Linked DNA regions of Desulfocurvus vexinensis DSM 17965. The protein of the gene in region 2 interacts with the protein of the main gene of each other region in a pairwise test. Links are inferred from orthologs where the notes say so. Each region holds a gene or a part of one and is shown on either strand. Other genes may lie near its edges.

Evidence for each region.
Region 1: the proteins of G495_RS0106100 (region 2) and G495_RS0111950 interact in binary tests that used the Escherichia coli proteins (3 or more experiments, as listed by UniProt). The link is inferred for Desulfocurvus vexinensis DSM 17965 from one-to-one orthologs.

The regions. Positions count from the first base shown.
Region 1 is NZ_JAEX01000019.1:28,894-32,164, reverse strand. The notes cover bases 61-2,957. They hold G495_RS0111950 (protein phosphatase CheZ), read left to right. Parts: upstream 61-1,072; coding sequence 1,073-1,843; downstream 1,844-2,957. Other genes in these bases: mgtE (magnesium transporter), read right to left, coding at 1,928-2,957; G495_RS0111955 (hypothetical protein), read left to right, coding at 513-1,037; G495_RS0111960 (NIL domain-containing protein), read left to right, coding at 61-500. In the rest of the region: tol-pal system protein YbgF, read left to right, coding at 1-36; more of G495_RS0111960, read left to right, coding at 60-60; more of mgtE, read right to left, coding at 2,958-3,271.
Region 2 is NZ_JAEX01000005.1:136,153-139,461, forward strand. What follows is about bases 269-3,203. They hold G495_RS0106100 (chemotaxis protein CheA), read left to right. Parts: upstream 269-640; coding sequence 641-2,767; downstream 2,768-3,203. Other genes in these bases: G495_RS0106095 (response regulator), read left to right, coding at 269-586; G495_RS17905 (CheR family methyltransferase), read left to right, coding at 2,845-3,203. In the rest of the region: G495_RS20260 (STAS domain-containing protein), read left to right, coding at 1-220; more of G495_RS0106095, read left to right, coding at 224-268; more of G495_RS17905, read left to right, coding at 3,204-3,309. UniProt on the Escherichia coli protein: Involved in the transmission of sensory signals from the chemoreceptors to the flagellar motors. CheA is autophosphorylated; it can transfer its phosphate group to either CheB or CheY.

The sequences.
Region 1 (3,271 bases), on a different replicon or contig from region 2:
AAGCGCGCCGCCGCCCTGCTCAAGGAACAGAACTAACTGGCCCAGCCGGAGACCAAGGCATGAAGGATTCCAACAAGGGCACCAGCAAGATCGTCTCGCTCAAGTTCCCGCCCGAACGCAGCGGGCGCCCCGTGGTCTGCAACCTGGCCCGGCTGTTCGACCTGACCTTCAACATCCTGCAGGCCAGCATCGGGCCCCGGGCCGAGGGCCATATGACCCTGGAGCTCTCGGGCAGCGAGGACAGCTTCCGCAAGGGCATCGAATACCTGAAGGACCAGGGCATCAAGATCGAACCCACCGCGCAGAAGATCTCGCGCGACGAGGACTCCTGCGTCCACTGCGGGCTGTGCACCGCCCTGTGCCCCACCCAGGCCCTGCACCTGGACCCCGAATCCCGCCAGGTGCTCTTCGACCCCGAGGCCTGCACCGCCTGCGGCATGTGCACGCGCATCTGCCCGGTCCGGGCCATGAGCGTGCAGCTCGACGACAACGGCAACTGACGGGACAGGACCATGGACCAGGGAACCTACGCCAGGGTCGCCACGCGCATGCGGGCCTTCGTGCGCCCGGCGCTCAGCCCGGACACCCTGCCCATGCCCCTGGACAACCCCGCCCTGGACGCGGCCCCGGCGGCCGAAACCCTGGACGGCGCCAACCTCTCCGGCCCCCTGGCGGATTTCCTGCTGGCCATGAGCGCCAAGCTGGACACCGTGGTCAGCCTGCTGTCCCAAAAGCGCCTGGAGGACGATTTCCAGGACGCCGTGGAGGTGCTGGAGATCGGCGCCCAGGGGCTGGAATTCGTGGCCCGGCGGCCCTTCGCCGCGGGCGACGTGCTGGAGTTCGCCCTGGTGCTCAACCAGTATCCCCTGCGGCTGGCCGCCGCCGTGGGCCGCGTGGAGGCGGTGGCCGCCTCCGCCGCCGGACCGAGGCACACCGTGGCCTTCACGCGCATCCGCGAGGCCGACTTCGAGGCCGTGGTCCATTTCGTCATCAACGAAGAGCGCCAGCAGATCCGCGAGACCCGCTGGCCGCGCTAGACTCCGCCCGGGGCGCCCCCGGGAAAGGACCGCCGATGCCCACCACCCCGCCCGCCGAACAGTTGGACAAGCTTGTCGCCCAGGTCACCCAGAGCGTGGTCGAGGGGCTCGACACCGTGCTGGCCGAGGTCATCCAGAAGGAAGTCTCGCAGGTGCTGGCCCGCTCTCTGTCGCGGGCGCTCAAGGAGGGCGAATTCTTCCGCAAGGTCAACGAGGACATGCGCGAAGGGCTGGAGAAGATCTACGGCGAGATCCGCGAGGCGCGCAAGGAGGCCGGGCAGCGCCCCCGGGGCGAAAGCGAGACCGGCGAGCTCATCAGCGAGGCCTCGGACCAGCTCGACGCCATCCTGCGCTCCACCGAGGACGCCACCGTGCGCATCATGGACATCGTGGAGCAGCACCAGGAGATGGTGGCGGCCTCGGGCGAGCTGCTGGCGGCCTTTCGCACCGGCGGCGCCCGCAAGGACGCCGTGGAGGAGCTGATCCGCCTGAACGACGCCCACCAGGCGCACCTGCTGGAAATCATGACCGCCCTGTCCTTCCAGGACCTGACCGGCCAGCGCATCAAGAAGATCATCCAGGCCCTGAAGCGCATCGAGGAGATCGTCTTCAGCGTCTACGTCAGCACGGGGCTCAAGGTCCGCCGCCACGAGCAGGCCCCCGAGCGCGACGCCGTGGAGATCGACCAGGAAGCCGAAAAGACCGTGCAGGCGCTCAAGGGCGGCACGTCGGAGCTCAAGGGCCCCCAGGAGACGTCCAACCAGTCCGACGTGGACGACCTGCTCAAGCAGCTGGGCCTGGAATAGCCCGGGCGCCCCGGTTGCCGCAAACGAAGGGCCGCTCCGCGTTCATCGCGGGGCGGCCCTTCGCTTGCCGGTGCACCGGCCCGGTCACAGCAGCAGCACGTTGGCCAGCCCGAGGAAGAGGAAAAAGCCCGTGGAGTCCGTGATGGTGGTCAGGAAGATGGACGAGGCCTGGGCCGGATCGCGCCCCAGCTCGCGCAGCACCACGGGGATCATGGCCCCGGCCACGTTGCCCACCACCATGTCCAGCCCCAGGGCCAGGGCCATGACCGCAGCCAGGTCGCCATGGTGGGTCAGCACGAAGACCCCGCACAGCACCAGGATGCCGACCATCAGCCCGTTGAGCAGGCCGATCTTGGACTCGCGCAGGACCGCCGTCCAGGCGCGCTTGCGGTCCCAGGTTTCCATGGCCAGCTGGCGGATCATCACCGCCAGGGACTGCTGGCCCGAGTTGCCCGCCTGGTTGGCCACGATGGGCATCAGCGCGGCCAGAATGGCCATCTGGGCGATGGTGCCCTCGAACTGGTGCACCACCCAGGCCGCCACGGCGGAGTTGGCCACGTTGATGACCAGCCACGGCAGGCGCAGCGTCACCGAGCGCAGCCAGGGCGTGTCCACGGTCTCGTTCTGGCCCGCGCCGACCATGCCGAGCATGTCCTCGCTGGCCTCTTCGTGGATGATGTCGATGACGTCGTCGTGGGTGACCACGCCCAGCAGGCGCCCGTCGGCGTCCACCACGGGCAGGGCCAGGAAGTTGTAGTGCGAGATGAGGTGGGCCACCTCTTCTTTGTCGGTGTCGTGGGTGGCGGTGATGAGCTGCTGGTTTTCCAGCATCTCGCGCAGGGGCTTGCCCGGGCGGGCCAGCATCAGGTTGCGCAGCGACACCACGCCCACCAGGTGCTCCTGGTCGTCCACCACATAGGCGTAGTACGGGATTTCCGACTCCTCCGCCGCGCGGCGGATGAGGGCGATGGCCTGGTCCACGGTCAGGTTCTGCTCCAGGACCGTGACCTCGGTGTTCATGACTCCGCCCGCCGTGTCGGAGTCGAAATTCAGGAGCGTTTCGATCTCCTGGGCCTCGTCGGACTCCACGCGCTGGAGCAGGGCCTGCTGGTGGGCGGCGTCCAGGTCCTCGAGCACGTCGGCGGCGTCGTCGGGCGACATTTCCTCGAGGATATCCGCCGCCAGGTCCGGGCTCAGGGCGCGCATGAGCACGGCCCGGTCGTGCTTCTCCATCTCGGCGACGAAATCCGCCGCGTCGGAGGTGTCCAGGCTTTGCAGCACGCTCATCTGCTCCGCCAGGGGCAGGTCTTCGAGCAGGTCGGCGCCGTCGGCGGGGTGGGCGTTCTCGAAACCCACGGCCACGGCCTCGGCCTCGGCGGGGGCCGCTGGCGTCAGCTCCGGGCTGGCGGGGATTTCGTGCTTCTCGTT
Region 2 (3,309 bases):
GGCCCTGGAGCGCTACGAGGAGCTGGACCTGGACATGACCGCCGTGGAAAGCGCGGACCTGACCTTCCTTCAGCTCATCGTGGCGGCGCAGGCGGAAATGGCAAAGGGCGGCAGGAGCCTGTCGGCCAGCCGGGGCACGCCCCCGGTGGTGGCCGATCTGGCCGACGAGGCGGGCATGTCGCTTGGCAGTTACGAGCAGTGTTTCTGGAAAAAGGGGTAGCCCATGTCGCAGTTGATCATGACGGTGGACGATTCCGCCAGCGTCCGGCAGATGGTGAGCTTCACGCTGAAGAACGCCGGGTACGACGTCATCGAGGCCACGGACGGCAAGGACGCCCTGGCCAAGCTCTCCGGGCCCATCAAGATGGTCATCACCGACCTGAACATGCCCAACATGGACGGCATCACGCTGATCAAGAACATCCGGGCCAACGCGGCCTACAAGTTCATCCCCATCGTCATGCTGACCACCGAGTCGCAGGCCACCAAGAAGCAGGACGGCAAGACCGCCGGGGCCACGGGCTGGATCGTCAAGCCCTTCAAGCCCGATCAGCTGCTGGCCGTGGTCAAGAAGGTGCTGCGCTAGCATTTTTGCGCGCGCCCGGCCCGGGCGCGCCGAGCAGGCAGGGAGGTCCGCCGCATGCCCCAGGACGACATCAACCGCCAGGCGTTCAAGGAGGAGGCCTACGACCTCCTGGGCGAGCTGGAGTCCGCGCTCCTCGAACTGGAGGAGAACCCGCAGGACCAGGAGCTCATCGACCGCGTGTTCCGGGCCATGCACACCGTCAAGGGCTCGGGCGCCATGTTCGGCTTCGACGACATCGCGACCTTCACCCACGACGTGGAGACGGCCTTCGACAAGGTCCGGGGCGGCGAGATCCCCGTGACGCGCGAGCTGCTGGACCTGACGCTTCGCGCGCGCGACCATATCCTGGAGCTTCTGGACGACACCACCGGCACCCGCGCCGGGTCTGCCTCGGCCAAGGAGATCATCGCCGGGCTGCGCAGGCTCTCGGGTGCGCCGTGCGCTGCCGTGGCCGCCCCCGCGGGCGCGGCGCCGCTGCCCGCCGAGCCCGGGGAGCCCACCGATGACACGACCCCCGGCGACGCCGACGCCGTGACCTACCGCATCCGCTTCCGCCCCGGGCGCGACATCCTGCACTGCGGGGCCAGCCCCCTGGCCCTTTTGGCCGAGCTGCGCGAGCTGGGCATGAGCCAGGTGGCGGCGCATATCGGCGAGGTGCCGCCCCTGTCGGAGCTGGACCCCGAGGGCTGCTACGTGTGGTGGGACGTGATCCTGTCCACCGACAAGGGCGAGGACGCCATCCGCGACGTGTTCATCTTCGTTGAGGATGACTGCGAGGTGACCATCCAGGTCATCGACACCCTGGGCGCCCTGGAGGGCGACACGACCTACAAGCGCCTGGGCGAGATTCTGGTTGAGCGCGGCGACATCGCCGCCGACGACCTGCGCCGCGTGCTGGGCGAGCAGCCGCGCCTGGGCGACCTGCTGACCGAGGCCGGGGTCGTCTCGCGCGAGCAGGTGGAGTCGGCCCTGGCCGAGCAGACCGCCGTGCGCCGCATCCGCAAGGACCGCGACGAGCAGGCCACGGCGTCGAGCATCCGCGTGGCCGCCGACAAGCTCGACGACCTGGTGGACCTCGTGGGCGAGCTGGTCATCGTCCAGGCCCAGATTTCTCAGATGGTCAGCACCCGGGGCGACCAGGCGCTGACCGCCCTGGCCGAGGAGCTGGAGCGCCTGTCCGACGAGCTGCGCGACTCGACCCTGTCGGTGCGCATGCTGCCCATCGGCACGACCTTCTCCAAGTTCCGCCGCCTGGTGCGCGACCTGTCCGCCGAGCTGGGCAAGCAGATCGAGCTGAGGACCAAAGGCGCCGAGACCGAGCTGGACAAGACGGTCATCGAACGCCTGAACGACCCGCTGGTGCACCTCTTGCGCAACAGCATCGACCACGGCGTGGAGCCGCCCGACGCGCGCCGCGCTGCGGGCAAGGACCCCTGCGGCGAGATTCTCCTGTCCGCCGAGCATTCCGGCGGCGAGGTGGTCATCACCATCCGCGACGACGGCAAGGGCATGGACCCCGCCGCCCTGCGCGCCAAGGGCGTGGAGCGCGGGCTCATCGCCAAGGACGCCGACCTCTCGGACAAGGAACTGTTCGCCCTGATCTTCGCCCCGGGCTTTTCCACGGCCCACAAGGTCACCAGCGTGTCCGGCCGCGGGGTGGGCATGGACGTGGTCAAGCGCGGCATCGACGCCCTGCGCGGCTCCATCGACGTGGACAGCAAAAAGGGCGAGGGCACGACCATCACCGTGCGCCTGCCGCTGACCCTGGCCATCATCGACGGCCTCCAGGTCCAGGTGCAGGACGAGTTCTACGTGGTGCCCCTGACCCTGGTGGAAGAGTGCGTGGAGCTGATCCAGACCCCCGAGGAGCGCCGCCGCGAGCAGCAGGTGATGAACCTGCGCGGGTCCATCGTGCCCTACCTGCGGCTGCGCGACTGGTTCGACATCCCCGGCGACCCGCCGGAGATCGAGCAGATCGTGGTCACGGGCGTGGAGGGCCAGCGCGTGGGCATCGTGGTCGATCACGTCATCGGCGAGCACCAGACGGTCATCAAGACCCTGGGCCGCGTGTACCGCGACGTGCAGGGCCTTTCGGGCGCGACCATCAAGGGCGACGGCTCCATGGCGCTGATCCTGGACGTGCCCCGGCTGGTGCGCATCGCCGCCGAGGCCCGGGCGTGACGGCGGGGGAAGGGGCCGCGCGCGGCGGCGCGGCCACGCACCGCGAGGCGCCCGAGGCCCCGGGCAGGCCCCGGGCCATGTCCGACAAGGACTTCCAGCGCTTTGCCGAATTCATCGGCAAGGAGTGCGGCATCAAGCTGCCGCCCACCAAGAAGGTCATGCTCGAAGCCCGGCTGCACAAGCGCCTGCGGGCCCTGGGCTTTGCCGACTACGCCCAGTACAGCGAGTTCCTGTTCAGCCCCCAGGGGCTGGAGTCCGAGCTGGGGCACCTCATCGACCAGGTGACCACCAACACCACGGATTTCTTCCGCGAGCCCAGGCATTTCGAGTTCCTGCGCACGCGGGTGCTGCCCGAGTGGCACGCCCGGCACCGGGGCAGGCCGCTGCGCGTGTGGAGCGCGGGCTGCTCCATCGGCGCCGAGCCCTACACCCTGGCCATGGTGCTGTGCGAGTTCCGCGAGGAGCGGCCCGATTTCCGCTTCGAGATCGTGGCCACGGACATCTCGCGCCAGGTGCTGCAAAAGGCCCACGGCGCCGTGTAC